DNA from 4 places in the Longispora sp. NPDC051575 genome. Region 3 is predicted to be linked to each of the others. Evidence: riboswitches for the same ligand, from Rfam matches in the RefSeq annotation. Region 3 holds a riboswitch; each other region holds the start of a gene.
The links. A riboswitch is a leader RNA that binds a small molecule or an ion and turns the genes downstream of it on or off. The one in region 3 is predicted to bind cyclic di-AMP.
Positions count from the first base shown of each region.

Region 1 (6,928 bases), on a different contig from region 3:
CGAGGGACGAAGGCATCGACATCTATAGACACTGTCTAATGTAGACTGTTACGGTCGCCTCTCCCTCTCCCAAAGGAGAAGCACCCATGTCACGACTACTCAGGACGGCCCTCGCCGCCACGTTCGCCCTCGCCGCCACCGGCGTCAGCCTCGCCGCCACCGCCCCGGCCCAGGCCGCCCCGCCGTGCAGGGTCGCGTACTTCCTCAGCGACCACGGGACCTCGATCGGCGCGGAAGCGTGGATGATCTGCTACGACGGGCTCCCCGAGCGCCAGATCTACGTCTCGCTCCAGCGCCTGAACCCGACCACCGGCGCCTGGACGACCGTGTCGAGCTACTGGGAGACCACCAGCTACACCTGTGTCGGCACGGCCACGAACACCTACCGCAGCATCAACGACACGACCAGCGTGGTGCGGACGATCACGGCCAACTGCGGCTGAACCCCGGCGGCGGGCACCACAGGGGTACCCGCCGGCCAACCCGCCCCTCTCCCGAAGGAGAAGCACCCATGTCACGCATTCTCAGGACGACCCTCGCCGCCGCGTTCGCCCTCGCGACCACCGGCGTCAGCCTCGCCGCAAGCGTGCCCGCCCAGGCCTACCCGACGTGCCGGACCAAGTACTACCTCACCGACGATGGGACGTACCTCAGCGCCGGGGCCTACATGATCTGCGACAGCGGCGACGAGCGCGACATCTACGTCCGACTCCAGCGGCTGGACCCCGCCACCGGCAGTTGGACGACGGTGTCGAGCAACTGGAATTCCACGAGCTACACCTGCGTCGGTACGGCCCCGAACACCTACCGCCGCATCAACGACACGACCTCCGTGGTCGCCACGATCACCGCCAACTGCGGCTGAGATCCGGGCGGCGGGTACCCCTACGGTGCCCGCCGCCCGCACGGGCGGGCCGACACGCGGTCGGTCAGGGCGGGGCCGGCCCGACCGCGAGGTGGTCAGCGCATCGACAGGTGCACGTGGTTCGTGTGCTCCGACGAGGGGTCCCCGCTGCCGAAGTACGAGCGCCAGCCCGTGCCCGGCATCCAGATCTGGCGGAACCAGATGACGTAGAGCACCCCGAGCCGGTCCGCGTTGGCGATGTACCAGGCGGCGAGCTTGTTCCCGTAGTCCTTCTCCGCGCCGACCGCCATCCCGCCGAAGCCCTTCGCGGCCGAGGACCAGTCGCAGGCCTTGCCGCGCGGGTGCTCCCCGCCGTCCTCGGCCGAGCGGTAGCAGGACACGTAGTGGTCGAAGTTCGCCTTCTTCGTCTCGTTGTACGCGTGCAGGGTGCGCGGCGACAGGCAGCCGCTGGTGGTCGGGTCCTTCACGGAGCAGCCCTCGGACGGGAAGCTGCCGTCGGGGTTGCGCGGCGCGGGGGTCGCGTTGGCCGGCAGGTCGCCGAAGCCGAGGGTCGGGTCGCCGCCGCCGGCCGAGCGCAGCGCCTTGAGCGCCTCGTCCTGGCGTTTGCGCAGCTCCTTGAGCTGGTTCTCCTGTTCGAGGATCGCCGCGTCGAGGTCCTTGCGCTGCCGGGCGAGGGTGGCCTGGGCGGCCTTGAGCGCGGTGACCTGGGCCCCGTCGCGCTCGGACAGGTAGCGCACCGTCGCCGCCGTGTCCAGGAAACTCTCCGGCGACCCGCTGGACAGCAGCGCCTGGAGCTGGGCCGACGAGCCGCCCCGGTACTGCGCCGCGGCCAGCCGGCCCACCGCCGCGCTCAGGTCGGCCACCCTGGCCTGGGAGGCGAGGATCTCCTCGGACAGTTCGCCCTCGCGCTTCTTGGCGTTGGCGATCGCGGTGCGCGCGTCCTGGTACCCCTGGGAGGCGGCCCGGAGCGCGTCGCGCAGTGGCTTCGTGCCCCCCTCGGGCTCGGCCTGGGCGGGGGTGATCGCGACCAGCACGGTGGCGGCGACGGCGACGACTGTCAGGGCGGCACGGCGTACTAAGACGGACAAGACAGACAGAACCCTTCTCCCGTACCCGCCTACCAGGTCAGCTGACGGATTCGGGCGGGAAGAGCGCCCTACCGGCCGGCCCTCCACAGAGGAGCCGGGCGGATTCACCCCACGTACCTTGGGTCCCCGGCTCACCCCGGAGGGTGACTCGGCGGTGACTCCCGGTGCCACCCGTCGGCGGCGAAGGCCGGTCGTCTGCACGCCGATGCTAGGACAGAGCGTGACTCTCGGCAACTACCGGCCGTTCAATCACACACAGTGGAGGGTGGGTCGTCACACAGAGCGACAATCCGAGCAGACCGGTACCCGGCGGGCCTACCCGGCCGGCGGGAGCAGCCGCGGGGACGTCGCCGCGTCCGGCCACAGCAGCAGCACCCGGCACGGCGCGTGGTCCACCACGAACCGGGTCGCCGGCCCCAGGCTGCCCGGCCCGGGCCGGGAGTGGTCGCCGTCCCGGGCCAGGATCAGCAGGTCCGCCGCCTCGCACGCCTCGACCACCAGCCGCTCGGCCCGGCCGGACGTGGCGGCGGTGTGCGCCGGGCGGCCCAACCGGGCCACGGCCGCGTCCAGCAGGGTGCGTTCGGCGGCCCGGACCGCCGCCTCGACCGTGTCCCCGGGGTCGGTGCCGTGCCCGCCCCGGCCCAGCCGGCCCAGGAACGCGCCGTGCAGGCTCTCGGCCACGCCCGGGTCCGTGACGTGCAGGAGTGTGATGTCCGCGCCCGGCGGCGCCAGGTCGGCCGCCGCGTCGACGCAGGCCGGCCACGTGCCCTCGGTGAGCCAGACGAGAATCCTCATACCCCCCACAGTCGCAGCCCCAGCCACAGCGCGACCACCCCCGAGGCCAGACACGCCGGTACGGTCAGCGCCCCGAGCCGGAGGAACTCCGTCGCGGTGGGCCGGGCGTCGTGCGCGTGCAGGATCCGCCGCCACAGCAGGGTGGCCAGCGACCCGACGTACGTGAGGTTCGGGCCGACGTTCACGCCGATCAGCACCGCGAGCACCAGGCCCGGCGAGTGCGCGACGGCGGGCACCAGCACCAGGGTCGCCGGCAGGTTGTTGACCAGGTTCGCCAGCACCGCCGCGAGGGCGGCGACGGACAGCAGGCCCAGCAGGTCGCCGTGCCCGGGGACCAGGCCGTCGAGCAGCGCGCCCAGGCCGTGCCGGCGGACCGCGAGCACCACCACGCCCAGGGCCAGCACGAACCCGCAGAACGCCGGGTTGGTCTCGGCCAGGATCCGGCCGAGCCGGCGCGGGGCCCGGCGCAGCTCCGGCAGGGCCAGCAGGACCGCTCCCCCGGCGGCGGTCCAGGCCGGGTGCACGCCCAGCGGCTCGGCGACGGCGAAGCCCGCCAGGGTCAGGGCCAGCACCGCGAGGGCGTAGCGCGGGGCGGGCGCGGCGGGCACGGGCACCGGCTGCGCGGGGGTGCCCAGGTCAGCGGCGAAGAACCGGCGGAACACCAGGTACTCGGTGCCGATCACCGCCAGCCACGGCAGCGCCATCAGCCCGGCGAACCCGGCGAACGTCAGCCCGGTGGCCGCGAAGGCGAGCAGGTTCGTCAGGTTCGACACCGGCAGCAGGAGCGAGGCGGAGTTCGCCAGGTGGGTGCAGGCGTACACGTGCGGGCGGGCCCGGACCCCGACCGCCGCCGTCGTCGCGAACACCACCGGGGTCAGCAGCACCACCGTCGCGTCCAGGCTCAGCACCGCCGTGACCAGGGCGGCGATCAGAAACACCACCCCGAGCAACCGCTGGGGGGTACCGCCGCCGAGCCGGGCCGCGAGCGCGCCCGCGTACCGGAAGACGCCCGCCGTGTCGGCCAGGTGCGCCAGGACCAGGACCGCCGCCAGGAAGCCGACCGTCGGGGCCAGCGCCACGATCTCCGCCCACGCGGCGCCGGGCGACACCAGTCCGAGGAGCACCGCGAGGGCCGCCGCCGGGCCCGCGACCAGCACCTCCGGCAGCCGGGCCGGCGCGGCCACCGCGAAGCCCAGCACTCCCACCAGCAGCGCCACCGCGATCACCATCTGCACGGGCACACGCTACGGAAGCCCGGTCCCCGCCCACACGGGGGCCGGCCGGCCGTGCGGCACGCCGCGCGCGGAAGGGCCACCGACGTCCCGACCGCCGCCGGGTCCGTGGCAGCCGACCCGCGCGGCGGGTACGGGCGAGGCGGCCGGCCCGGACGGCTGTGCGCCCCGCGTACCCGAAAAGTCGGGTTTTAGAGGTTGACCTCGCCTGTCACGCAGGTCACCGTGCCGCCGGCCACCCAGAGCGCGCCGTCGGCGTCGACGCTGACGTGCACCCTGCCGGCCCGGCCGAGCGCCGCGCCCTGGCTCGCGACATAGGGCGCGGTGATCCGGCCGGTGCGCAGCAGCCACCCCGCGACGGAGGCGTTCAGGCTGCCGGTCACCGGGTCCTCGACCGTCGCGCCGTCCTTCGGGAAGAACGCGCGGACCTCCAGCGCGGCCGGCGAACCGGGCGGGTGCAGGCCCACCACGCCGAGGTCGAGATCCACCGCCGTCGGGCGCACCGCCGCGACCGCCGCCGCGTCGGCGAGCAGCACCGCCACCCAGCCGGGCCCGTTGTCCACCCACTCGGCGTCCACGACCGCCGACCGGTCCAGGCCGAGCAGGCCCGCGATCCGCACGACCAGAGCCTCGTCGACCGGTCCGGAACGCACCAGCGGCGGCGCGGCGAACGCGAGGCCGTCGGCCGTGCGGCGCACTCTGACCAGGCCGGCCCCACATTCCTGCACCACGACCTCGGATCCAGGGGTACCGCCCGCCGACAGCCACGCGTGGCACGTGCCCAGGGTCGGATGCCCGGCGAAGGGCAGCTCCTCGGTCGGCGTGAAGATCCGCACCCGGTAGTCGGCGTCCGGGGTGCTCGGCGGCAGCACGAAGGTCGTCTCGGACAGGTTCGTCCAGTGCGCGAACCGGTGCATCTGCTCCGTGGTCAGGCCGGTGGCGTCGAGGACCACGGCGACGGGATTGCCCTGGTACGGGGTGGTGGTGAAGACGTCGACCTGCCGGAAGGGACGCAGCATCCGGTCAGTCTAGGGCCCGGGCGCGGCACCGCCGCCGATAGCGGGCGCGGGTCCCGGCGGCGGGTCCGCGCGGGGTGGGGGCTGCCGACCGTGCGGGGCGGCTCCCGGGCAGGGCAGGCCCGCGTGGGCGAACCCGTCAGAGCAGGCCCGCGCGGGCCGCCGCGAGTTCGGAGCGGACCTGTTCGAGGACGCGGCCCATCCGGTCCCGGGCGTCGAGGAACCCGGAGTCCGTGCCCCGGTACTCGATCCGGGCGTCGCCCGTCGCCAGCAGCACCTCCGCCAGCTCCGGGTGCTGCCGGCACCGCGCCCGGTGCAGCTCGGCCACCACCGCCTCCCGCGCCACCGTCCACTCCGGACGATGCCCGCCGGCCGCGAGCAGCCTCCGGGCGTCCCAGTCGCTGCGCGCGCCCCGGATCGCGTCGCGCACCCCGGGATCGGCGGCGGCCAGGGCCAGGTACGCCCGGCTGAGGGTCGGGTACGTGTGCCCGCCGACCTCGACCGGCGCCGGGTACTCCGCGCGCAGCACGTGCACGCTCGGCGGCCCCGGCCAGCTCCCGAAGACGGTGTCCAGCACGACGGTCGGCTGCCCGGCCCCGGCGGGGCCGTCCGCGTGCCGCCGGGTGTCCGCCTCGTCGGCGGCCCGGGCCCGGTCGGCGAAGAACTCCAGCGCCTCCGCGTGGTCCTCGGCGGTCACCGGGTCGCCGTCGCCGTCGAGGGGCTCGCCGGCCGGGGTGGTCAGCGCCCGGTACGGCCAGTCCTTGACGTCCATGTCGCCCAGGTACATCCGCTCGTGTTCCGGCACCGCCAGGTACGCCTCGCGCAGGGCGGACCGGTTCTCCTCGGTGGGCGCGCGGCGGAACACCTCCACGGCCTCGTCGCACCGGGCCTCGGCGGTGGGCCGGCCGGCGAGCCGGTCCATCTCGTTGCGGACCTCGGCGAACAGGTCGTCGGCGGTCAGCTGGTCGTAGGAGTGGGCGAACTCCCAGGTGGCCAACTCGAACGCGGAGGCCCGCGCGCCGTCGCGGGGCGTGACCGTGATCCAGCCGGAGTCGAGTTTCGCGCGGAGCTCGTCGAGGGTGAGCAGGCCCCAGCACTCGACGACCCCGTCGGCGTACACGATGAGGTCGGTGAGGAAATAGGTGTCGCCGTTGCGGACGAAGACGGGCCGCCAGGTGCCGTCGATCCGTTCCTCGTCGACCATCCGGTACGCGCGCCGCTTCGTCACGGGCCCAGTATGGCCACCGCGCGCCACCCCGCCGGGTCCGTGTGGGCGCGGGGCGCGGGCGCCCGGCCGTCGGGAGCGCGGGGCGGCCGCCCGTCGCAGCCCGCGCGGACGCCCCCGCTCAGCCGGGTGTCACCCGCCCCGGGGTTCCGGCAGTTCCCGCAGCCGGCTGACCGGCGACACCACCAACGCGATCACCACCAGCGCGGACGCCACCGCCGCGACGGTCAGCGCGCCCCGGGCCCCGATCGCGCCGGACAGCAGCCCGGCCGCCAACCCGCCGAGGGCGCCGCCGCCGAACAGCAGGGTCCGGAACACGGCCGTCATCCGGCCCATCATCGACTGCGGGGTGGCGGTCTGCCGCAGGCTCACGATGATCACCCCGGCGACGCCGAGCCCCAGGTACGTCAGGAAGAACGACGCCACGAACAGGGCCACCATCACCGGCCGGGGGCCGGCGGCGAGCGGGATCAGCGCGGGGCCGAGGACCAGCGCCGACTGGGCGACGAGGTAGACCCTGCCCAGGGGGAAGCGCCGGATCACCCGCCGGGAGATGGTCGCCCCGATCAGGCCGCCGACGGAGGCGGTCGCGAAGACCCCGCCGAGCGTGGCTGCGTTCAGGCCCAGGTCGTGCGTGCCGTACAGCAGGAACATGGTCCATACCGTGACCAGGGAGAAGTTGCAGCAGAACCCGACGAGGGCCAGGG
Region 1 covers NZ_JBFAZP010000004.1:33,075-40,002, forward strand. Annotated here, with positions in the region: gene AB0M43_RS11170 (hypothetical protein) at 87-443, shown strand; gene AB0M43_RS11175 (hypothetical protein) at 512-865, shown strand; gene AB0M43_RS11180 (hypothetical protein) at 961-1,953, opposite strand; cyclic di-AMP (ydaO/yuaA leader) riboswitch at 1,965-2,117, opposite strand; gene AB0M43_RS11185 (universal stress protein) at 2,269-2,748, opposite strand; gene AB0M43_RS11190 (ArsB/NhaD family transporter) at 2,745-3,983, opposite strand; gene AB0M43_RS11195 (PhzF family phenazine biosynthesis protein) at 4,172-4,999, opposite strand; gene AB0M43_RS11200 (NADAR family protein) at 5,136-6,224, opposite strand; gene AB0M43_RS11205 (MFS transporter) at 6,354-6,928, opposite strand, start outside.
Region 1: another riboswitch for cyclic di-AMP. It lies ahead of AB0M43_RS11180 (hypothetical protein); the one in region 3 lies ahead of AB0M43_RS24210 (NlpC/P60 family protein).

Region 2 (6,928 bases), on a different contig from region 3:
AGGGGGTGTTCGCTGTCGGCCTCGGCGGCGGCGACCAGCTCCAGTAATTCGGCCTCGGTCAGGTCGCCGGCGGGGCGCACGTCGGTGAGGACCGGCTTGCCGGCGGTGACGGTGCCGGTCTTGTCCAGCACGATCGTGTTGAGCCGGTGCGCGGTCTCCAGTGCCTCGGCGGAGCGGATCAGGATTCCGGCCCGGGCGCCCTTGCCGGTGCCGACCATGATGGACAGTGGGGTCGCCAGGCCCAGCGCGCACGGACAGGCGATGATCAACACCGACACGGCTGACACCAGGGCGACGGTCAGCGCCGGTGGCGGCCCTGCGACGAACCAGATGGCGAACGTGGCGATCGCCACCGCGATGACGACCGGCACGAAGTAGGCGGAGATCGCATCGGCCAGGCGCTGGATGGGGGCTTTGGACGCCTGGGCCTGCTGCACGAGCCGGATGATCTGGGCGAGCATCGAGTCCGCCCCGACCTTCGCGGCCCGCACCCGCAGCGACCCGGTCCCGTTGACGGTCGCCCCGACGACGGTGTCGCCGGCGCGTTTGGTGACGGGCATCGGTTCCCCGGTGACCATCGACTCGTCCACCGCGGAGGAGCCCGACACCACCACCGCGTCCACGGGGATCTTCTCCCCGGGCCGGATGACGACCTCGTCGCCCACCGTCACGTCCTCGACCGACACGTCGACCTCCGTGCCGTCGCGCACCACCCGGGCCGTGCGGGCCCGCAAACCCAGCAGGGCCCGGATCGCCTCACCGGTACCGGCCTTGGCGCGGGCCTCCAGCAACCGGCCCAGCAGAATCAGGGTGAGGATGACGCCGACGGCCTCGAAGTACACTTCCCGCGCGTTGGCCGGCAGCGCCTCCGGCGCGAGCGTGACCAGCAGGCTGAACACGTATGCGGCGGTGGTGCCTAGCGTGATCAGGCTGTTCATGTCCGCGGCCCGGTTGCGCAACGTCAGCCAGCCGGTGCGGTGGATCGGCCAGCCGGTGTAGAACATCACCGGTGTGATCAGCGCGAGTTGCAGCCACCGGTCGAGCAGCAACCCCGGCACCCAGCCGGCCCCGAACACCTCGTGCGCCATCACCGCGAACAGCACCGGCGCGGTCAGCACGGTCCCGACGGCGACCCGGCGGTTCAGGTCCGTGACCTCGGCCCGCCGTTCGGCCACCTGGGTATCCTCGACATCGGCTGCCGCCTCGGGCAGGACCGCCGCCGGGAGCACCTCTGTGGTTGTGGCTTCCGGGCTGTCGCCGGGTTCGACCAGCAGCCGGCCGTGGATCATGTTCATGCCACACGCGAAGCCCACCGTGCCGGCCTTGACCGGGGTCAGCCGCACCGTCGTGCGGGCGAACGCCGGCAGCGCCGCGCTGACGCCGAGGTCGGCGAACACCACCCGCGAGGTGCAGTCACCTGACTCCCGCCGGTCGAAGACGATCTCCAGGGGCACATTCTGGCGGACCCGGATCACGTCCGGCTGGTAGCCGCCCCGCACGGTCACCTCGATCCGCTGCACCCCGCCGGCCACCGACGCGTCCCGCACCGCCCGCTTTCCGAAGAAGAACCAACCCAACACGCCAATGAGCGCCACAGCGGCGGCCACGACGCCGAAGTCGAAAGTGTTCATCGCAACCGTCTCCTTCAGGAGCTCATGACACCGCAGCGACGATCATCGCGGAGCCCGGATCGCCGACGACTTCACGGCCGACCCGGCCCAGGGCCGGCCAGCCGGACCCGCGCCTCGTCGTAAGACGCGGCATCGATCTCCCCGGCGGCGAAACGCCGATCAAGAATCTCCAGTGCCGACGCCTGTTGAACCGGGCCTCCGCCCCGACTCGCGGAGCCCTGTGCCCAGCGCACGGCCACCCAGACGACACCAGCAGTCAGAACACCCCACAGCACCAGCATGATCAGCATCCAACCCATGCCCCAGCCATCGCCGTACATCATCACGCCCACCTCCGAATCAAACCGGTCACCTCCACGGTGCGCCGCGCTCCGCAGACTCCGCCAGTGCCCTCCGGCCCGAGCTGGGCAGGCCGTCTGACCCCTCAGGCAGCCGGCACCTCGCATCGGAATCGCTCAGATTAGGTGAAACGTCCCACGTCAACGGGCGAAGTAGAGCCGGGCGGTCACTGTTGCGTCCCCAAGGTCGACGGGGTGTCATCGTGACGGATCGACTCGCCCCAGACCGGAGCGCAGGCCTTCAGCCTTTCGCGGGCGAGGCTCGGCGGTCCATGCCCGCTCCGTGTTTCTGCGTATTGACTATGGGTAGTGGTGCTGGTCTTCCTTGCATGGCACCGCCGTGCGACAGGTTGCCGGCGGCTACTACCTGTCCTAGTATCGGCGTTCAGTCGGCCGGCTGTTTGTCACCCGAAGGGATGACGCCGGTCGTCACCGCCGAGTCGCCCAGTTGGGCGAGCCGGGGACCCAAGGTACGTGGGGTGAATCCGCCGGGCCCAGCTCAGGGCCCTGCGGTAGGGCGCTCTTCCCGCCCGAATCCGTCAGCTGACCTGGTAGGCGGTCGAGGAAGAAAGGTTCATGCTGTCTTGTCACCGTCAACACGCCGCGTGGCGTTCGTGACCGCAGTCATCATGGCCGCCGTGCTGATCGCCACGCCGGTTCGCGCCGAACCGGAGGGTGGGACGAAGGAACTGCGCGACGCGCTGTCTGCCGCCTCGCAGGGGTACCAGGACGCCAGGACCGCGATCGCCAACGCCAAGAAGCGCCAGGGCGAACTGTCCGGTCAGATCACCGCTACCCAGGCCAAGGTGGCAGGGTTGAGCGCGGCAGTCGGGCTGCTCGCCGCGGCCCAGTACAAGAGCGCTGGGACGGGCCAGGCGCAGATCCTGCTCAACAGCGGCTCGCTCGACGGATTCCTGCAGTCGGCCGCGACGATGCGCTACCTGTCGGAGCGCGACGCCGCCGCGGTGAGCGCGTTCACCGCGGCTCAGGCCGAGCTCGACCAGCAGCGCAAGGACCTCGACGCCGCGATCCTGGAGCAGGAGACGCAGCTCAAGGCGCTCAGGACGCGTCAGGATGACGCGCTCAAGGCGTTGCGCAAGGCCGGCGGTGGGGACCCGACTCTCGGCTTCGGCGATCTGCCGGCCAACGCGACACCCGCACCGCGCAACCCGGACGGCAGTTTCTCCTCGGAGGGCTGCACGGTGCGGGATCCCTCGACGGGGGGTTGTCTGTCGCCGCGCACCCTGCACGCCTACAACGAGACGAGGAAGGCCGGGTTCACCCGTTTCGTGGGCTGCTACCGCTCGATGGAGGACGGCTACGAGCATCCCCGTGGGCGGGCGTGTGACTGGGCTGCGGCGGTCGGGGGCTTCTCGGGAGCGGCGACCGGAGGCGACCGAGAGTACGGCAACCGGCTCGCGGCCTGGTACATCGCCAACGCCGACCGGTTGGCGGTGCTCTACGTCATCTGGTACCGCCAGATCTGGATGCCGGGCACCGGCTGGCGGTCCTATTCGGGCTACGGCGGCCCGTCCGCTGAGCACACCGACCACGTGCACGTCTCCATCCGCTGAACCGTAGGACCGGCCCGGGGTGCCGCGCGCCGCCGACGGGCCTCCAGGTGGGCGCCCGCGAGTTGCGAATTCACCATGTCGTCGGAGTGAGCTGCCGCGAGAGCGGTGCTGCGGCGCGAGCGGAAACAGCGATGGTTATGGATTGCTTAACTGCGCCTCATGTTAGGCCCCACTTCACCTTAAATACTACTTTCCGTAGTAGGTGGAGCTACAAAGTCGATCTTCTCACCTACTAGCTGCGGTAGTAGCGTCCCTGGCAACCTCGCATCGAAGCGAGTCTGGTTTTGGGGAGACAACTCATGCGTATCCGACCCCTCGCGATCGCCCTGGCAGCCGCCTCGGCGATCGTCGGATTCACCGCCACGCCGGCGCAGGCCGACCACAGCTGGGGCAGCTACCACTGGTCGCGCTCCGGCGAGGCCCGGCTGACGATCTACTCCAGCGTGACGTCTGACTGGGCCGGCGCCCTGTCCACCGCCAACGCGGACTGGAACGCCAGCCCGTACCTGCAGAACACGGTCGTGGCGGGCGGCACGTCCAGCACGACACGGCGTCGCTGCGTCATGCCGGCCGGCGCGATCCGGGTGTGCAACTACGCCTACGGCAACAACGGCTGGGCCGGGCTGGCCTCGATCGACACCGACTCCGGTGGCACGCACATCAACCAGGCCAGCGCCAAGATGAACGACACCTACGAGGCCGGCCGCAGCGCCGCCGAGCGCCAGGGCGTCATGTGCCAGGAGGTCGGCCACGACTTCGGCCTGGGCCACCAGGACGAGGACATGACCAACGCCAACCTGGGCACCTGCATGGACTACACGCGGGACTGGTCCACCAACCAGCACCCCAACGCCCACGACTTCAACCAGCTCGCCGCGATCTACGGCCACTCCGACGCCGCGTTCAAGGCCGCCGCGCCCTCGACGACGTCGATCCGCACCGGCAACACCGTCACCATCATCACCTGGGCGTCATGAGATCCGTCGTCCTTCTGGTGCCCGTCGCGGCCCTGCTCCTGGCAGGCTGCGGCGGGCAACCGCCATCACCCCGACCGTCGGCCGCGATCGCATCGAGCGCGGCGCCTGCCCCGCGCGGCACCTCCGGAACGCTCGTTATCAACCAGAGCGGCGCGGCTCCGGCGCGCACCGCCTGGTACGCGCGCGTCGAGACGCCCGACGCCAAGCCATTGACCGAGGCGGCCTTCCCTCAGGGACCGATCACCCTGACCAAGGAGCTGACGGCAGGCAAGTACAGGGTCATCGCCTGGCACCGTGCCTGCGCCGACGTCTGCCCGACGACGGGGGAGAAGGGGCTCGGGCCGCTGGAGGAGGTCTGCGGTGCGACCGTCACCGTGACGGCAGGGGCCACCCTGACCGCGACGGTGACCATCGACGCGGAAGGCACATGCGCTGTTGCGGTGCCCGGCCCAACAGTCAGCCCGACACCCTGAGCAGCATGAACCCTGGCATATCGGATGATTCCCCGCGCAACAGTGGCGGCAGTAGGCTGTCGGGCGTGGCCGTAGCCTCCGGATGGCGCCGGGCCGCGCGAGTCCGCCTCGCGCGGCTTGTCGTGCTGGCTGCCGTGGTGACCAGCGTCGCCCTCTCACACGGTATCCAGTGCGGCGACGCCACGATGACCCATCTGCCCGTGCCGCACAGCACGGGCGACACGATGGCCGGCCACAACATGTCCGACGCGGTCTCAGGCATTGACGATGCGACGCCCGTCGCGTGGCCGCTCGCGATCGTGGCGGCGGCCACCGACGGCACGTCCGGCGGCTGGGCGATGCTGGCCGGCGCGTGCCTGGTCTTCCTGACGGCCGTCCTGGTTGTCCTCGCACTCGGACAACCCCCTGGGACGGGTGCGATCCTCGTGCCCGCTGCCACCGGGCCGCCCATCTGGCGGCGTTCCCGCCGGCCCCGACCCGTGTTGGCCCAGCTCTGCATCCTGCGCACGTAGGACGAGTCCGTCCCCAGCACGCCCCGCGCGGCGTGCACCCGGATCTCTGAACACCCGGGGTCCGGGTCGGTCTTCGTCCCATCCTGCCCAAGGAGCTTTCATCCGTGAACCTCACCGCTGTTCTCATCACCGGCCTGTTCGCCGGTGGCGTGTCGTGCGCCGCCGTCCAGGGCGGACTTCTCGCCGGGCTGGTGGCCCGGCAACGTAGCGCCACCGCGATCACCACCGCCATCACAGCCAAGAACAAGGACCTGTCTCATCCGGTACCCGCCCCGCGCACCGGGTGGGCCCGCCTCGGCGATGACCTCGCCCCGGTCGGCGGGTTCCTGGCCGGCAAGCTCGTCTCCCACGCCCTGCTCGGCGCCGCACTGGGCGCGTTGGGCTCGGTGGTGCAACTGTCCGTCGGGCTGCGCACCATGGCCCAGGTCGCCGCCGGTGTGCTCGTCGTGGCGTTCGGGCTCGCCCAGCTCGGAGTCCCCGGCTTCAAGGGCCTGGTCATCGAGGTACCGGCGTCCTGGTCGCGGTTCGTGCGCGGCCGGGCCCGTTCGGCGTCGATGTTCGCACCCACCCTGCTGGGGCTGGCCACCGTGGCGGTGCCGTGCGGGGTCACCCTGTCGGTGGAAGCCCTCGCACTCACGTCTGGGTCGCCGCTGGCCGGGGCCGCCATCATGGCCGTGTTCGTCGCCGGGACCAGCCCCCTGTTCGCCCTGCTCGGCTACCTGGCCCGCCGCGCGGCCACAGCCTGGCGCGGCAGGCTCGCAATGGCCACCGGCCTCATCGTCGTGGCGCTCGGCCTGTACACGCTGAATGGTGGTCTGGAATTGATGGGTTCGCCGTTGGCGGCCTCCAACCTCTCGCGCGTGATGGGCCTGAGCCCGCAACCCGTGACCGCGGCCCTCGCCCCGGCCGACGCCGCCTCGGTCACCGTCGCCGATGGGCGCCAAACCGTCATGGTCACCGCCCGCACCGGCTCCTACTCGCCCGCGAACATCGAGATCGCCTCCGGGGTCCCCACGACGTTGATCGTGCGCTCCGAGGACGCCGAGGGCTGCGTGCGGGCCTTCGTGATTCCGTCCAGGAACAAGGAGGTGATCCTGCCAGTGCGCGGCGACACCCCCATCGACCTCGGGATCCTCAAGCCCGGCAGGCTCAAGTACTCCTGCGGCATGGGCATGTACACCGGCGCGCTGACCATCGTCGCGAAGCAGTCCCAGTGACCGCCACCTACGTCTTCCGGGTGCAGGGCATGCACTGCGCCAGCTGCGGGATGCTCATCGACGAAGCACTGGAGGACATCCCCGGCGTGACCTGCTCGACGACGTCGGTCAAGGCCGGCCGCACCACCGTCATCGCGGACAGCCGCGTCGGACCGACCGAACTCGCCGCCACGATCGTCGCGGCCGGTTACGTTGCCACGCACGAG
Region 2 covers NZ_JBFAZP010000007.1:109,826-116,753, forward strand. Annotated here, with positions in the region: gene AB0M43_RS21295 (heavy metal translocating P-type ATPase) at 1-1,631, opposite strand, end outside; gene AB0M43_RS21300 (SHOCT domain-containing protein) at 1,703-1,954, opposite strand; cyclic di-AMP (ydaO/yuaA leader) riboswitch at 2,393-2,542, shown strand; gene AB0M43_RS21305 (hypothetical protein) at 2,575-3,543, shown strand; gene AB0M43_RS21310 (hypothetical protein) at 3,843-4,520, shown strand; gene AB0M43_RS21315 (hypothetical protein) at 4,517-4,993, shown strand; gene AB0M43_RS21320 (hypothetical protein) at 5,059-5,505, shown strand; gene AB0M43_RS21325 (sulfite exporter TauE/SafE family protein) at 5,610-6,722, shown strand; gene AB0M43_RS21330 (cation transporter) at 6,719-6,928, shown strand, end outside.
Region 2: another riboswitch for cyclic di-AMP. It lies ahead of AB0M43_RS21305 (hypothetical protein); the one in region 3 lies ahead of AB0M43_RS24210 (NlpC/P60 family protein).

Region 3 (6,928 bases):
GGCCTGGCCGTGCCCGGCAGGGGTGGCGTGTGGTGGGGGAGCCGTCGCGCTCGTTTGGCCGGACCGGGTCGGTGGTTGTCGCCGGGGCGGGCTGTGCGGACGCCCGGCCCGGCCTGGCGGTCTGGAAGATGACAGCGGGGTCGGCGGGGGCGTGATCCATCATGGAGGGATGCGGAAGTGGCTCCGGATCGCACCCTGGGTGGGGTGTGCGGCCCTGGCGGGACTGGCCGCCGTGTTCGCCCTCCTCGACACGACCCGGGCCAGCACGCTGTCCGGGGTGATCAGCGTGTTCTGCGCGCTGATCGGCCTCGGTGACCAGGGATATCAGCGCCTCCGGCAGGCGGCGGCGGTGCGTGCCGGAGACCCCGCCGGTGGGGCGCTTGGGGCCGGAGTTGGCGGCGTGACCAGCGCGGGAGACCCTTCCGCCGGAACCGGAACCGGAACCGGAACCGGAACCGGAACCGGAACCGGAACCGGAACCGGAACCGGAACCGGAACCGTGCCGGGGTGGGCAGGCGCGGCCGTGGGCAGCACGGCGGCGGGTGCGTCGGCCGGGGCCGTGACGGGTGGCACACATGCCGGAGGCGGCACGGGAGGCATTCCGGCCGGCGAGCGGTCCGGAACGGTCCGGCCGTCGGTGCCGCGCGGGGACTTCCACTTCACCGCCAACGACCACGGCACCAACAACGTGCACATCGTGCGGTCCACCGGACTGGCCGTCCTCGCCCTGGCCGTGATCGCGGCGCTGGTACTCGTCGTGCTCGTCGTCCTGCACCTCAACCGGGGCGGCGGCCAGGCCGGCCGGCAGCCGGGAGCGGGGTCCGGCCCGTCGACAGCCGCCCTCGCGCCGACCCCGGGCGGGACCGCCCAGGGACCGGGGGTCGGCACCCTGCCCGTCGACCCGGGCGGCGGGGACCCGGGACAGCGGCCGGCCACGACCCCGGCCCGGACCGCCGGACCGCTCCCGGTGCGGACCACCCCCGGCCCGAGCGTCGTGCCCTCGCCGCAGCCGCGCCCGGAGCCCCAGCCGGACCAGCAGACGGCGGAGACGGCCTTCACCCTGTACGACCTGGAGGGGGTGGACTGGCACGGTGGCCAGGCGGCGCCGACCAAACAGACCGGGGCGGCCGGGATGATGTACTTCAAGCCCAACGACGTCCAGCTCTACTACTACGGCTGGGCCGACACCCGGGTCGCGAACCACCGCCCCACCTTCCAGGACTGCCTGGCCGCCGCAGACCGCCCCGGCGACGTCTACCAGGCCATCAAGCTGACCATGCCGGAATACCCGATCAACCCCGGTGACCGGTACTGCCGCCGCGAGTCCACCAGCCCCAACGCCGTCTCCTACGTGGTGTTCGACGAGATCAACCTGCACACCGCCCCCTACTACGTCCGGATCCGGGTCTCCTACCAGTCCGCCCCCTGACCACCCGGGGGCTGGCCATCCGACCGCCCATACCCCGTCGGGCTCTCGGCCGCCTGCTCCTGGTGAGGGGGCACAGCAGGGGCTGTTTTCCGGTCGACCGGGGCCGGCGGCCGTGGGTAGGGTGCCCGGATGACCTCCGCGCTCCGCCTAGAGAAGATCACCGCCGACAACGTCGACGCGGCCTGCGCGGTCACGGTGCGGGCCGGCCAGGAACGGTTCGTCGAGTCGGTCGCCCGGTCCCTCGCGGAGGCGTACGTGCACCCCGACATCGCCTGGCCCCGCCTGATCCTCGACGGGGACCAGCCGGTCGGCTTCGTGATGGCCTTCTTCGACGTCCACTTCTACGACACCGACCCGCCCGACCTGCTCCGCTCCGGCCTGTGGCGCCTGAACATCGCCGCCGACCACCAGGGCCACGGCTACGGCCGGTTCGCCGTCCGCGCCGTGTGCGACGAGATCCGCCGCCGGGGCGGCTCCCGGGCCACCGTCACCTACGCGCCCGACGACGACGGCCCCCGCGACTTCTACCTGCGCCTGGGCTTCCACCCGACCGGCGAACTCAGCGGCAACCAGCCCGTAGCCGAACTACACCTGCCCACCCAGTCCGCCTGACAGGTGCCCGCCCCGATCGAGTCCCCCGGTCTGCGACAACCGGCCCTTCCCCTCGAACCCATTCCCGGACCCACCCGAAAGCCAAGAAAGCCCCGAACGACATGTCCGCCGTAACTCCCAGCCCCCCCACACAAAAGTGGGGCACGCCGCGAAGGCGTACCCCACAAAAATCTTTTGATCTAAGGCGAAGTGGCCCGCTGAGGGCGGGGCTGGCAAGCGTCGGCGGAAGTCGCTAGGGCAGCGCCCTGCGAATTCCGCCGAGGCGCCGCCAGCGTCGTCCTCAGCGGGTCCTCACCCACGCACGCGGCCGTAGCCGTAGATGCTGCCGATCTGGGTGATGGGGGCCATCATCACGTTCTGGCCCGGCTGGGGGGCGTGGATCACCTTGTCGTTGCCGACGTAGATCGCCACGTGGCCCAGGCCGTTGGAGAAGACCAGGTCCCCGGGCTGGAGCTCGCCGCGCTGGATGTGCGCCGTGGCATCCCACTGCATGGCCGCGTTGTGCGGCAGGGAGACGCCGGCGGACTTCCACGCGGCCATGGTGAGGCCCGAGCAGTCGTAGCCGTTGGGGCCGGCGGCGTTGAAGATGTAGGGCTTGCCGACGACGCCGTACGCGAAGTCGACGGCCTTGCCCGCGGTGCCCGGCAGGTGCGGGGCGGGGAGGCCGACGGTGCCGCCGGGGCCGATGCCGGCCTTCTTGCGCTGCTCCTGGAGCTTCTTCAGCTCCTCCTCGATCTTCGCCTTCTGCCCGGCGAGTTCCTTCTCCTGGGCGGTCTGCTGGTTGAGGGCGGCGTCGAGCTTGGTCTTCTCGCCGTCGTAGGCGGACTTGGCCTGGTTGTAGGCCGAGATCTCCTGCTGCTGCCCGTACGCGAACTGGTCGAGGATGGTGAGCTGTTCCATCAGGCTCGACGGGTTCTGGGAGCTGAGCAGGGCGCTCATCGAGGACACGCTCTGGCCCTTGTAGGCGGCGGCGGCGACGGCGCCGATCCGGCCGCGCGCGGCGTCCACTTTGTCCTGGGCCGGCTTGAGCTGGATGTTCAGTTTGTCGACGGACTCGCGGGTGACCTTCAGCTGCTCGGTCACCTTGTTGAAGGACTCGATGACCTTCTCGAGCTCCTCGGACGCCTTGTCGATCTGGGCGGCGAGCTCGGCGGGGGTGGGCTCGGCCTGGGCGGGGGAGGCGCCGAGGGTTGCGGCGACGGCGAGGAGGCAGCCGATGGCCAGTACGCGGAGGGGTTTCCGGCTGACGGTGGTCAACGCAGCACGACCCTTTCATAGGCAACAAGCCGCGCCCACGTTACCCGCCTTGTGAGATGCGTGCCACCTTCGAGAAATGCCTACTACACAAAGAAAACAGCCCATCACGCGAGGTGATGAGCTGTTTTCTCGGTGTTCGAGAAACCGGGCACACAAATGGCGGGAAAACCACCTGTGGAATGGAACCGCCCGGATCTACTTAGCCGCGGACCCGGCCCGCGCCGTCGTACCCGCCCATGGAGTCGACGTTCGAGATCTTCACCGACTCGCCCGGCTGCGGCGCGTGGATCACCTGGTTGTTGCCCACGTAGATGCCCACGTGGCCCAGGCCGTAGAAGAACACCAGGTCGCCCGGCTGCAGGTCGCCCCGGCCGATCCGGGTGGTGGCGGCCCACTGCGCGTTCGTCTGGTGCCCGCCGATGCCGACGCCGGCGGCGCCCCACGCGCGCATGGTCAGACCGGAGCAGTCGTAGGTGTCCGGGCCGGCCGCGCCGTAGACGTACGCCTTGCCGAGCTGCGCGTACGCGAACTGCACGGCCACGCCCGCTTTGCCCGAGACGTTCGGCGGCGGGGTGTTGGAGGTGTTCGACGGGCTGGTGGACCGCTCGGCGGACCGGCTGGCCCGGTCGGCGGTGGCCTTCGCCTCGTCGCGCGCCCTGACCAGCTCGGCGTTGGCGGCCTCCAGGGCGGTCTTCTTCGCCGCCAGGGTGGTCTCCTGCTTCGTCTGCTCGGCGATCAGGCCGTCCAGGCGGGCCTTCTCGGCGTCGAGTTCGCCCCGGGCGCTGGTGAGGTCCCCGACGCTGTCCGGCGCGGGACGGGTGGCCACGGCGGCGGCTCCGACCTGGTCGAACAGGGAGGTCGTGGGCCGGGCGGCGATGCCGAGCGGGTTGGCGGTCGCGGCGACCTTGTCGGCGAGGGGGGCCAACTTCGCGGCGACGGTGTCGGCGACGAGCCGGGTACTGGCCAGCGTCGCGCGCACCTTGTCGTACTCACCGGAGATCTGGGTGACCTCGCGGGTGTTCTGATCGATCTTGCCCTGGGTGTCAGTACCGGGATCGGCCTGAGCGGCGGTCATCGGAGCCGAGACGGCCAGCACGGAGACGCCCACAACAGTGAGCGCGGCGCGCAGCAGCCCCGGCACGGAACTTGGTGCCAAGGAGGACTCTCTTCCCTCGTCTGCCTACACGGGCAGCACACCGCCTACCGGGTTAGCTGACGGGTTCGGACGGGAAGAAATTGCGCCCTACCGCGCACTGCGCGGATTCACCCCGGCGGAGAAGTCGCACCTCCGCGATGGTTCCCCGGCTCACCGGTCACGATGACTCGGCGGCCCGTCCGGCGCTCCCCATCAATGGGTGGCTGACTCCCGGACGTTGACTGACGCTACCTGGGATCTCGGGCATAGCAACCCTGAGTGACGGGCCAGACGTGGGCCCCACCCGGTCGCACCGCAGCTCAGAGGAGGGTCTAGGCTCCGCCCGATTACCCTACGTGCGCGTTCAGCCACTCCTGCAGGGTGTCGAAGTAGAACTGGCGGGACTCCTCCGCCGACAGGGCGAGATCGTGCAGGCCGTCAGGAACCTCGATGAATGTCACGTCGGGGCCGAGCGCGCGGGAGTACTCCGCGATGTGCGCGACGTCGAGGACCGAGTCCATCCGGGTGGCGTCGTCGCTCCACTCGGGACGCTTGTACGACGCGGTGGACGCGGTCACCAGGACCGGCACGTCGATGTTGAGGCCCCTGCGCAGTCGGCGCTGGGCGTGCGTGATCGCCACCAGCCAGCCGAGCCGGGTCGGGATGCCCTCGATCGGCTTCCACGCGGTGTCGAAGTTCCAGGCGCCCTTGCGGTCGACGTGCACGCTGTCGCCGTACACGCTGCTCAGGCCCGCCGGGAGGGAACGCATCGGCTGGCGGCGGCCCATCGGGGCGAGCACGACCGGCGCGACCCGGCGGAGGAACCAGTTCGCGTTGAGGTCGAAGAACGGGCTGTTCAGGGTGAGCGCCGTGATGGTGCCCGTGCCCTGGAGCTTGTGCGCCCACATCGAGGTGGTCAGGCCGCCGGTGGAGTGCGCGTTGACGACCAGGATGTCGTGGCCGTCCTCCTCGCGGATGATCCGGGCGGCCTCGTCGAGCTCGACGAAGTACTCCGCGACGCTGTCCACCATGGACGGCGTCTGGCCGGGGCGCAGGCTGCGGCCGCTGCGCCTCAGGTCGATCGCGTAGAAGGTGTAGCCGAGGCTGACGAAGAAGTCGGCCAGGTGGGTCTGGAAGAAGTAGTCGTTGTACCCGTGGACGTAGAGCACCGCCCGGGTGGACTGGCCGGCCCGACGGCGGACGAGCGTCGCGACCAGCTCGCCGTTCTCGTCGTCCGGCAGCGGCAGGGTGCGCGCCTCGTAGGCGTCGCCCAGGATGTCCTTGACCCACATGGGCACATCATCGCAGGTGGTCGAGGATGTCGGGCACCGCCAGAAGAATTCCGGCGAGTCCGGCCACGATCACAAAAAACGGGCGGAGGAAACCTCGTTCGAACCCGCCGTTCACCTGGACGGCCATAAAATTCGGTACGCCGATCTCGCGCCACACCCGGCCGGCCAGCGGCAGCGGCCACAGGACGGGGCAGCCGGCCCTGGTGATCATGTCGCCGAGGGTGTGGATGACGCCGCCGAACGCGATGGCGAGCCCGAGCAGCGGGAAGCCCCGGTCGGCGGGCAGCCACAGCCACGCCCCGTACGCGGCGCCGGCCGACAGCAGGGTCACCACGATCCAGCCGCGCTCCTTCGCCCAGTCGGCCAGCAGGCCCCGGATCGCGAGCCCGAGGGTGAAGAACAGCAGCCCGATCACGAACGGCTTGCCCCAGTGCCCGGCGAGGAACGCGACCAGGCCGCCCAGGGCCACGTTGAAGACCCAGGTGTGCGTGAGGGTGCGGTGGCCGTTCTTGCGCTTCGGGTCGTGTTTGGCCCGGGTGACGGTGTAGACGGCGAGGGCGAACTTCTCCACGCACTCGGCGAGGAACAGCGACGCGACCCCGAAGGTGCGGGCCACGGTCGCGCCGCCCTTGTTGGCGGTGACCCGGCCCGAGCAGTCCAGGTCGGGCAGCAGTGCGGCGCCGGCGCAGACGGCGGCTCCGACGACCAGTTCGGCGGGGCGCTGGTGGATGTTCATGAACTCACCGAGCGCCCACGAACCCGCCAGCCACGCGGCGGCCCCGGACATTGCGTGCGTCGGACCCATCACCATGCCGCCGAGCGTCCCGGTTCGTGCCCGGGTGGGCGACTGCGACACGCGGCCGTGACCAGATTGTTGCGGGGCACACGTTTGGAGCTCGGGAGCACGGGTAGGTGGGCGGTCAGCCCGGGGTGAGCAGCCTCGGTTCGCGGGCGCTGACGGCGGCGAAACCGAAGCGGTGCGCGGGATCGAGCCAGTCCAGCACGTGCCACGGTGCGAATCGGACCACCTGCCGGGTACCGGCCGGAACGTCCGCCGGCAGCGCCGACAGGTCGGTGTCCCGCAGCCGCCCCAGGCTCGCCGCGCCCACCTTGATCAGGGCCTCCTTGCGCACCCACTGCCGGATGAACGCCGCGCGCGGGTCCTCGGCGGCCCGGACCGCCGCGAGCTCGCCGTCCGCGAGC
Region 3 covers NZ_JBFAZP010000008.1:11,737-18,664, forward strand. Annotated here, with positions in the region: gene AB0M43_RS24195 (hypothetical protein) at 170-1,429, shown strand; gene AB0M43_RS24200 (GNAT family N-acetyltransferase) at 1,559-2,041, shown strand; gene AB0M43_RS24205 (NlpC/P60 family protein) at 2,333-3,298, opposite strand; gene AB0M43_RS24210 (NlpC/P60 family protein) at 3,498-4,454, opposite strand; cyclic di-AMP (ydaO/yuaA leader) riboswitch at 4,496-4,627, opposite strand; gene AB0M43_RS24215 (alpha/beta hydrolase) at 4,781-5,725, opposite strand; gene AB0M43_RS24220 (metal-dependent hydrolase) at 5,733-6,533, opposite strand; gene AB0M43_RS24225 (4'-phosphopantetheinyl transferase superfamily protein) at 6,646-6,928, opposite strand, start outside.

Region 4 (6,928 bases), on a different contig from region 3:
CCGCCGCCGGCTGATGCCCCGGTTCTCGGCCGAGCTGATGGCCGCCAACCAGAAGCTGGTCGACGCGGTCCGGGTGATCGCCGACCGGCACGGCGCGAAGCCCGGTCAGGTGGCGCTCGCGTGGACCCTCGCGCAGGGCGAGCAGGTGGTGCCGATCCCGGGCACCAAGCGGATCTCCTACCTGGAGGAGAACGCGGCGGCGGCGGATCTCGTCCTCACCGCCGAGGACCTCGCGGACCTCGACACCCTGCCGACCCCCGAGGGCACCCGCTACTGATCCGCGGAGGCCGGCGGTCGGCCCGCCCCGATCAGCGGAACCAGCGCGGCGACCGGGCCGGAGCCGGTCCCCGGACACACGAACGGCCCGTCCTCCACTCGGAGGGCGGGCCGTTCGCAGGGGGGTGTCAGCGCGCGTACTTGGGCCGGGCGTAGGCGGTCGGGGTGTCCCCACCCATGTCCACGCCCTCGACCTTGACGTTCTGGCCGGGCTGCGGGGCGTGCACGACCAGGTTGTTGCCGATGTACAGGGCCACGTGCCGGTCGCCGCCGTAGAAGATCAGGTCACCGGGCTGGAGCTGCGACCGGGTGATCGGGGTCGACGCGTCGCGCTGCCAGCCGGTGTAGTGCCCCATGGACACGCCACCCGCGGCCCACGCGGCCATCGTCAGGCCGGAGCAGTCGTAGGCGTCCGGACCGCCGGCGGCCCACACGTACGGCTTGCCGATCTGGGCCATCGCGAAGGTGACCGCCTTGCCGGGCGGGCCCGGGATGAACGGCGGCACGTAGTCGATCCGGGTGCCGTTGCGGCTCGCCCGGTCCTTGTACGCGGCGGTCCGCTGGGCCTGGAGGGCGTCCATCTCGCCGGTGATCGAGACCTTCTTGGCGGAGAGCTCGGACTCCATCTTCTGCTGCGAGTCCAGCAGGGCCTGGATCTTCTTCTTCTCGGCGTCGAGGGGAGCCTTGAGCCGGTTCAGCTCGTCGATCTGCTTCTGCTCCGACGCGCTGATCGCGTCGAGGAGGGTCAGCTGTTCGAGCATCGAGTCCGCCGAGCCGCCGCCGAGGAGGGCGTTGGCGGTGCTGGCCTTGCCGCCCTTGTACGCGGCGGCGGACATCAGGCCGATCTGCGCGTACGCGACGTCGACCTTGTCCTGGAGGGGCTTGACCTTGAGGGAGGCGGCCTCGACCTCGGCCTTGGTGGTCTTCAGCGTCGCGGCAGTCTTGTTGTACTGCTCGATCGTGCCCTCCAACGAACTCCACTTGGAATCCAGCTGGCGCTCGATCTCGTCGACATCGTCGGCGTGCGCGCTGCCCGCGAAGGACATCACGACGGAGGCGGTGACGGCGACGACGGCTAAATAGGCTCCGCGGACGGATTTCACCTGGGCTGCTGACTCCTTCTTCCCTCAGCCGCCTACCGGGTTAGCTGACGGGTTCGGGCGGGAAGATCGCCCTACCGCCACTACGAACAGTGACGGATTCACCCCAACTAGCTCTGTGGGTCCCCGATTCGCCACAGGGCGACTCGGCGGCATTCGACCGGTGCTCCCCCCGTCGGGTCGCTGTACCCGGACGAACGGTCCCAAGGCTAGACGCTGGACTGGGGGGTAACAAGTTATCTGCTGATGCCACTTCGTGCGGTAGCTACCCAACTACCTAACGATGAATTCGCCGTGTGGTTACCTTGACGACTATGAGGCTCGTGACCTTGGGTGACATCCAGAAAGCCGCCACAACCATTGCGGGTACCGTGCTGCGGACCCAACTCGTGCCGTGCGCGTGGGCCGACGCCGACCGGCCACTCTGGCTGAAGCCGGAGAACCTGCAGCCCATCGGTGCTTTCAAGATCCGTGGCGCGCGCAACGCGATCCGCCCGGACATGCCCGGGGTCATCGCGTACTCGTCGGGCAACCACGGCCAGGCGGTCGCGTACGTGGCCCGGCAACTGGGCATGCCGGCCATCATCGTCGTCCCCGACACCACCCCCGAGGTGAAGATCGCGGGCATGCAGAACCTCGGCGCGGATGTGATCGTCGTCTCACCCGGCGAACGGGAGGCGCGGGCCCTCGAACTCGTCGCCCGGCACGGCTACCCGCTCATCCCGCCGTTCGACCACTTCGACATCATCGCCGGGCAGGGCACCGTCGGGCTGGAGATCGCCGAGGACCTGCCGGACGTGGAGGTCGTGCTCGTACCCGTCAGCGGAGGTGGTCTGCTCTCCGGGGTCGGCACCGCGATCCGCGCGCTCGCCCCGAACGCGAAGGTGATCGGCGTCGAACCCGCGCTGGCCGCCGACGCCCGGGAGAGCCTCGCCGCCGGCCGGGTCGTGTCCTGGCCGCTGGAGGAGACCGAGAAGACCATCGCCGACGGTCTGCGCAGCCCGCGGCTGTCCGAGCTGACGTTCGCGCACATCCGCGAGGTGGCCGACGCGATCGTCACCGTGACCGAGGAGGAGATCGGCGCGGCCGTGGGCGTGCTCGCCCGGTCCGCGCGGCTGGTGGCGGAGCCGAGCGGGGCGGTGTCCACGGCGGCGTACCTCTACCACCGGGAGGAGCTGCCGCTCGGGCGGACCGTCGCGATCATCTCCGGCGGGAACATCAACCCGGCGCTGCTGGCGGCCCTGGTCTGACGCACGCGACGGGCACCGGCCCCAGCCCCGGCCCGACCGCGGAGCTGGCCGGCACCCGGCCCGACCCCGGGAGTGGTCTGGGCGAGGCCTGACCTGGCCCGACCCGAGGTGCCGGCCCGGCACAGGATGCCGGGCCGTCGCCGGTCAGCCCGCCAGGCCCACCACGTCCAACAGCCACGCGTTCACGTACGACTCCTCTTTCCACACGTCGTACCGACCCGACGGGCCCATGTGCCCCGCGCCCATCTCCGTCTTGAGCAGCACCGGACCGCCCCGCCCGACGACCCGCAACCGGGCGACCCACTTCGCGGCCTCGTGCACGCCGACCCGGGGGTCGTTCAGCCCGGCCATCACGAGCAGCGCCGGGTACTCCTGGGCCGTGACGTTCTCGTACGGGGAGTAGGACTTCATGTACGCGTACACCTCGGGGTCGGCCAGCGGGTTGCCCCACTCGTCCCACTCCACGACGGTCAGTGGCATCGACGGGTCGAGGATCGTGTTCAGCGCGTCCACGAACGGCACCTGCGCGACGATCCCGCCGAACGCCTCCGGCGCGATGTTCGCGATCGCGCCCATCAGCAGGCCGCCGGCCGACGCGCCCCGGGCGACGGTGCGCTCCGGGCTCGTCCAGCCGGCCGCCGCCAGGTGCCGCGCGCACGCCACGAAGTCGGTGAAGGTGTTCTTCTTGTGCAGCAGCTTGCCGTCGTCGTACCAGTGCCGGCCCATCTCGCCGCCGCCGCGGACGTGCGCGATGGCGAACGTGACGCCCCGGTCCACCAGGGACAGCCGGGCGATGGAGAACCACGGGTCGATGCTGGTCTCGTAGCTGCCGTAGCCGTACAGCGACAGGGGGGCCGAGCCGTCCCGGGGCGTACCCTTCAAGGTCATGATCGAGATGGGTACCCGGGTGCCGTCGGGGGCCGTCGCCCACTCGCGGAACTGCTCGTAGCGCTCCGGGTCGAAGTCGCCCAGCACCGGGCGGCGCTTGAGCAGGGTCAGCTCGCCGGTGGCGATGGTGTAGTCGTACACCGAGTCGGGGGTGGCCAGGGAGGTGTAGGCCAGCCGGAACGTCGACGCCGGGTAGTGCGCGTTGCCGGTGGGGGACACGTCGTACACCGGCTCGGGGAACGTCAGTTCGCGCGGCTCGCCGTCGTTGGGCAGCACCCGCAGACCGGTCAGGCCGTCGCGGCGGAAGTGCACGACCGCGTGGTCGGCGAACGCCTGCACGTCCAGCAGCCGGGTGTCCTCGCGGTGCCCGATCACCTCGTGGAACTGGTTCGTGTCGTCGACCGGGGTCCAGCCGAGGACGAAGTTCTCCGCGTCGTGGTTGTGCAGTACCCAGAAGCGGTCGCCCTGGTGGTCGATCTGCACCTCGACGCCCTCGACCCGGCCCGCGCCGAACACCGCGAACCCGCCCGTCGGGTCGTCCGAGGACACGAACCGCAGCTCGCTGGTGATCTTGCTGCCGATGTCGATGACCAGGTAGTCGGCGGACCGGGTCAGGCCCACGCTCACCCAGAACTTCTCGTCGGTCTCGTGGTGGACCAGCACGTCCGGCTCGGTGGAGCCCAGGGTGTGCCGCCACACCTGGTGCGGGCGCCAGGCCTCGTCGACGGTCAGGTAGAACAACACGTCGCCGGCCCGCGACCAGGCGGAACCGTGGAAGGTGTTCGGGATCTCGTCGGGGAGCACCTCGCCGGTGACCAGGTTCTTCACCCGCATCGTGTACCGCTCGTCGCCCGAGTAGTCCGTCGAGAACGCGAGCAGGGTGCCGTCGGGGCTCGGGTCGTACGTCCCCAGGGAGAAGAAGTCCTTGTCGCCGGCCAGCTCGTTCTCGTCGAGCACGACCTGCTCGCCCGGGAGCGGCGCGCCGTCCGGGGACACCTGCGGGACCGCGTCGCCGGAGACGGGCACCCGGCAGTGGATGCCGTACTGCTTGCCCTCGACGGTGCGGCTGTAGTACCAGAAATCGCCCTGCCGGGTCGGGACCGACAGGTCCGTCTCCTGGGTGCGCGTCTTCAGCTCGGTGAACAGCGTCTCGCGGAGCCCGGCGAGGTGCGCGGTCGCCTGCTCGGCGAAGGCGTTCTCCGCCTCCAGGTAGCCGATGGTGTCCGGGTCGGTCTTGTCCTGGAGCCACGCGTACTCGTCGACCGTGGAGTCGCCGTGCTGCACACGGGTCGTGGGAACCTGCTTGGCGAGCGGGGGAACTGCGTTCATAGCGGGCAACGCTACCCGAGGTCAGCCCGGGTTGCGCAGCACCAACAACGCGATGTCGTCCCTGGGCTGCTCCGGCGAGAACGCCAGGGCCGCGGCGCGCAACCGGCTCGCCACCGCCTGCGCCGGCAACCCGGTCAGGCCGGCCAGCTCCTGGCGGAGGCGGTCCTGGCCGTACAGCTCGTCGCCGCGCCGGCGCTCCGTCACCCCGTCGGTGTAGAAGACCAGCGCGTCGCCCGGCGCGAGCCGGACCGTGGCCAGCGGGGTGCGCACCGTGTCCAGCAGGCCGACCGCCGTGCCGCCCTCGCCGACCAGCGTCGTGCCGCCGTCCTCGTGCAGCAGCACCGGCTTGTCGTGCCCGGCCAGGCACAGCTCCAGCTCCACCACCCCGTTCGTCGACCGGGTCACGATCGCCGCCGCCAGGGTGCAGTGCTTGCCGTCGCCGCGTTCGAGCATCGTGGTGTTGAGCAGCTCCATCGTCCGGGGCAGCGAACGGCCGTCGCGGACCAGCACCCTGACCACGTCGCGGACCAGGCCGGTGAGCGCCGCGGCCTGCGCGCCCTTGCCGCACACGTCCCCGATGGAGACCAGCCAGGTGTACGCCTCGCCGCCGTCCCCGGCCGGGTCGCCCAGCGGCAGCACGTCGTAGAAGTCGCCGCCGACATCGGTGCCGGTGCTCGCGGGCACGTACTCCGCGCCGAACTCCAGCCCCGTGGACAACGGCAGCGCGGCCGGCAGCAGGGCCCGCTGGAACGCCTGGGCGATGTTCTCCCGCTCGGCGTGGATCCGCGCGTTGTCCAGGGCGAGCGCGACCCGCCGGGCCAGGTCGGCGACCACGGCGACCTCGTCCACGCTGTGCAGCCGGTCGAGGTGCCGGCCCACCGACAGCGTGCCGAGCAGCTGGTCCCGGGCGATCAGCGGCACGGCCACGCCCTCGAACGGCCGGGGCAGGGTGACCGGGGCCCGGGAGGTGACCACGTCGCGGAGCCGGGGGGCGACCTCGTCGAGCTCCTGGCGGAGGACGGGCAGCGCGTTCTCGTCCCGGTGCAGCCAGGTCGCCAGGGTCAGGTTGCCCCACTCGTCGGCGCTGTGCACCGCGCACCAGTCGCCGAGCCGGGGCACGACGAGCTGCGGGATCAGGGCCAGGGTCAGTTCGGGGTCGAGGGACTGGGCGAGCAGCTCGCTCGTCTCGGACAGGAACGACAGCCAGTCCCGGCGCTGCGGGGACGCCGGGGGCTCGGTGTGCGACGGCGGCGTACGGTCCAACCGGAACCACACCCCCTTGCGGTCCTCGCCGTGCGTGGTACCCCACGCGCTCGCGAACTGGTCGACCAGCAACAGCCCTCGCCCGCCCTCGCTGAAGTGGTCCGGCCGGGTGGCCGGTCCGATGTCGCCGCCCACGAAGTCGGTGACCGTGACCGTGACCCCCGCGTCGTCCACCTGGACGTCGACATCGATGTCAGTACCGGCGTGCACGACACCGTTGGTCGAGAGCTCCGTGGTCAACAGCAGAGCCTCGTCCAGCAGCTCCGCCAGGCCCGCCTCCGCGAGAACCTCGCGGACGGCGGCACGGGCGTGCGCCGGTGACTGGTGGTCGGCTGGCAGTCGAAGCCGTCGCCGGGCGTGCGTGGGCACGGGTGAAGTCTCTCCTGACCGGGTACTTTTCCGCTAGTTCATGGCCGAGATAGTGATCAGGGTGCCGGGTTCTCGCCATTTGCGCCATCGCAGGGGAGGATGGGGCGATGGACTCCGCGCTGCTCACTCAGCTCGTTGACGCGTTGGGGCGTGTCCAGCAGGGTGACTTTCAGGTACGTCTGCCCCAAAACTCCTCCTCCGAGGGTGCCGACGAGGTCGCTGACCGGTTCAACAAGGTTGTCGAACAGCTCGAGCGCCGAAATCAGGACCTGATCAGGATCGCGCAGATCGTCGGCCGGGAGGGTGAACTCACCGAACGCCTCGACGTGACAGATCACCCCGGCGAGTGGGGCGGCGGGGTGCGCGCCGTCAACGCGCTCATCGACGACCTCGGCCGACCGACCACGGAGATCGCCCGCGTGATCGTCGCCGTCGCGGACGGCGACCTGTCGC
Region 4 covers NZ_JBFAZP010000005.1:116,889-123,816, forward strand. Annotated here, with positions in the region: gene AB0M43_RS14965 (aldo/keto reductase) at 1-277, shown strand, start outside; gene AB0M43_RS14970 (NlpC/P60 family protein) at 405-1,379, opposite strand; cyclic di-AMP (ydaO/yuaA leader) riboswitch at 1,394-1,538, opposite strand; gene AB0M43_RS14975 (threonine/serine dehydratase) at 1,691-2,626, shown strand; gene AB0M43_RS14980 (S9 family peptidase) at 2,771-4,843, opposite strand; gene AB0M43_RS14985 (SpoIIE family protein phosphatase) at 4,865-6,475, opposite strand; gene AB0M43_RS14990 (ATP-binding protein) at 6,583-6,928, shown strand, end outside.
Region 4: another riboswitch for cyclic di-AMP. It lies ahead of AB0M43_RS14970 (NlpC/P60 family protein); the one in region 3 lies ahead of AB0M43_RS24210 (NlpC/P60 family protein).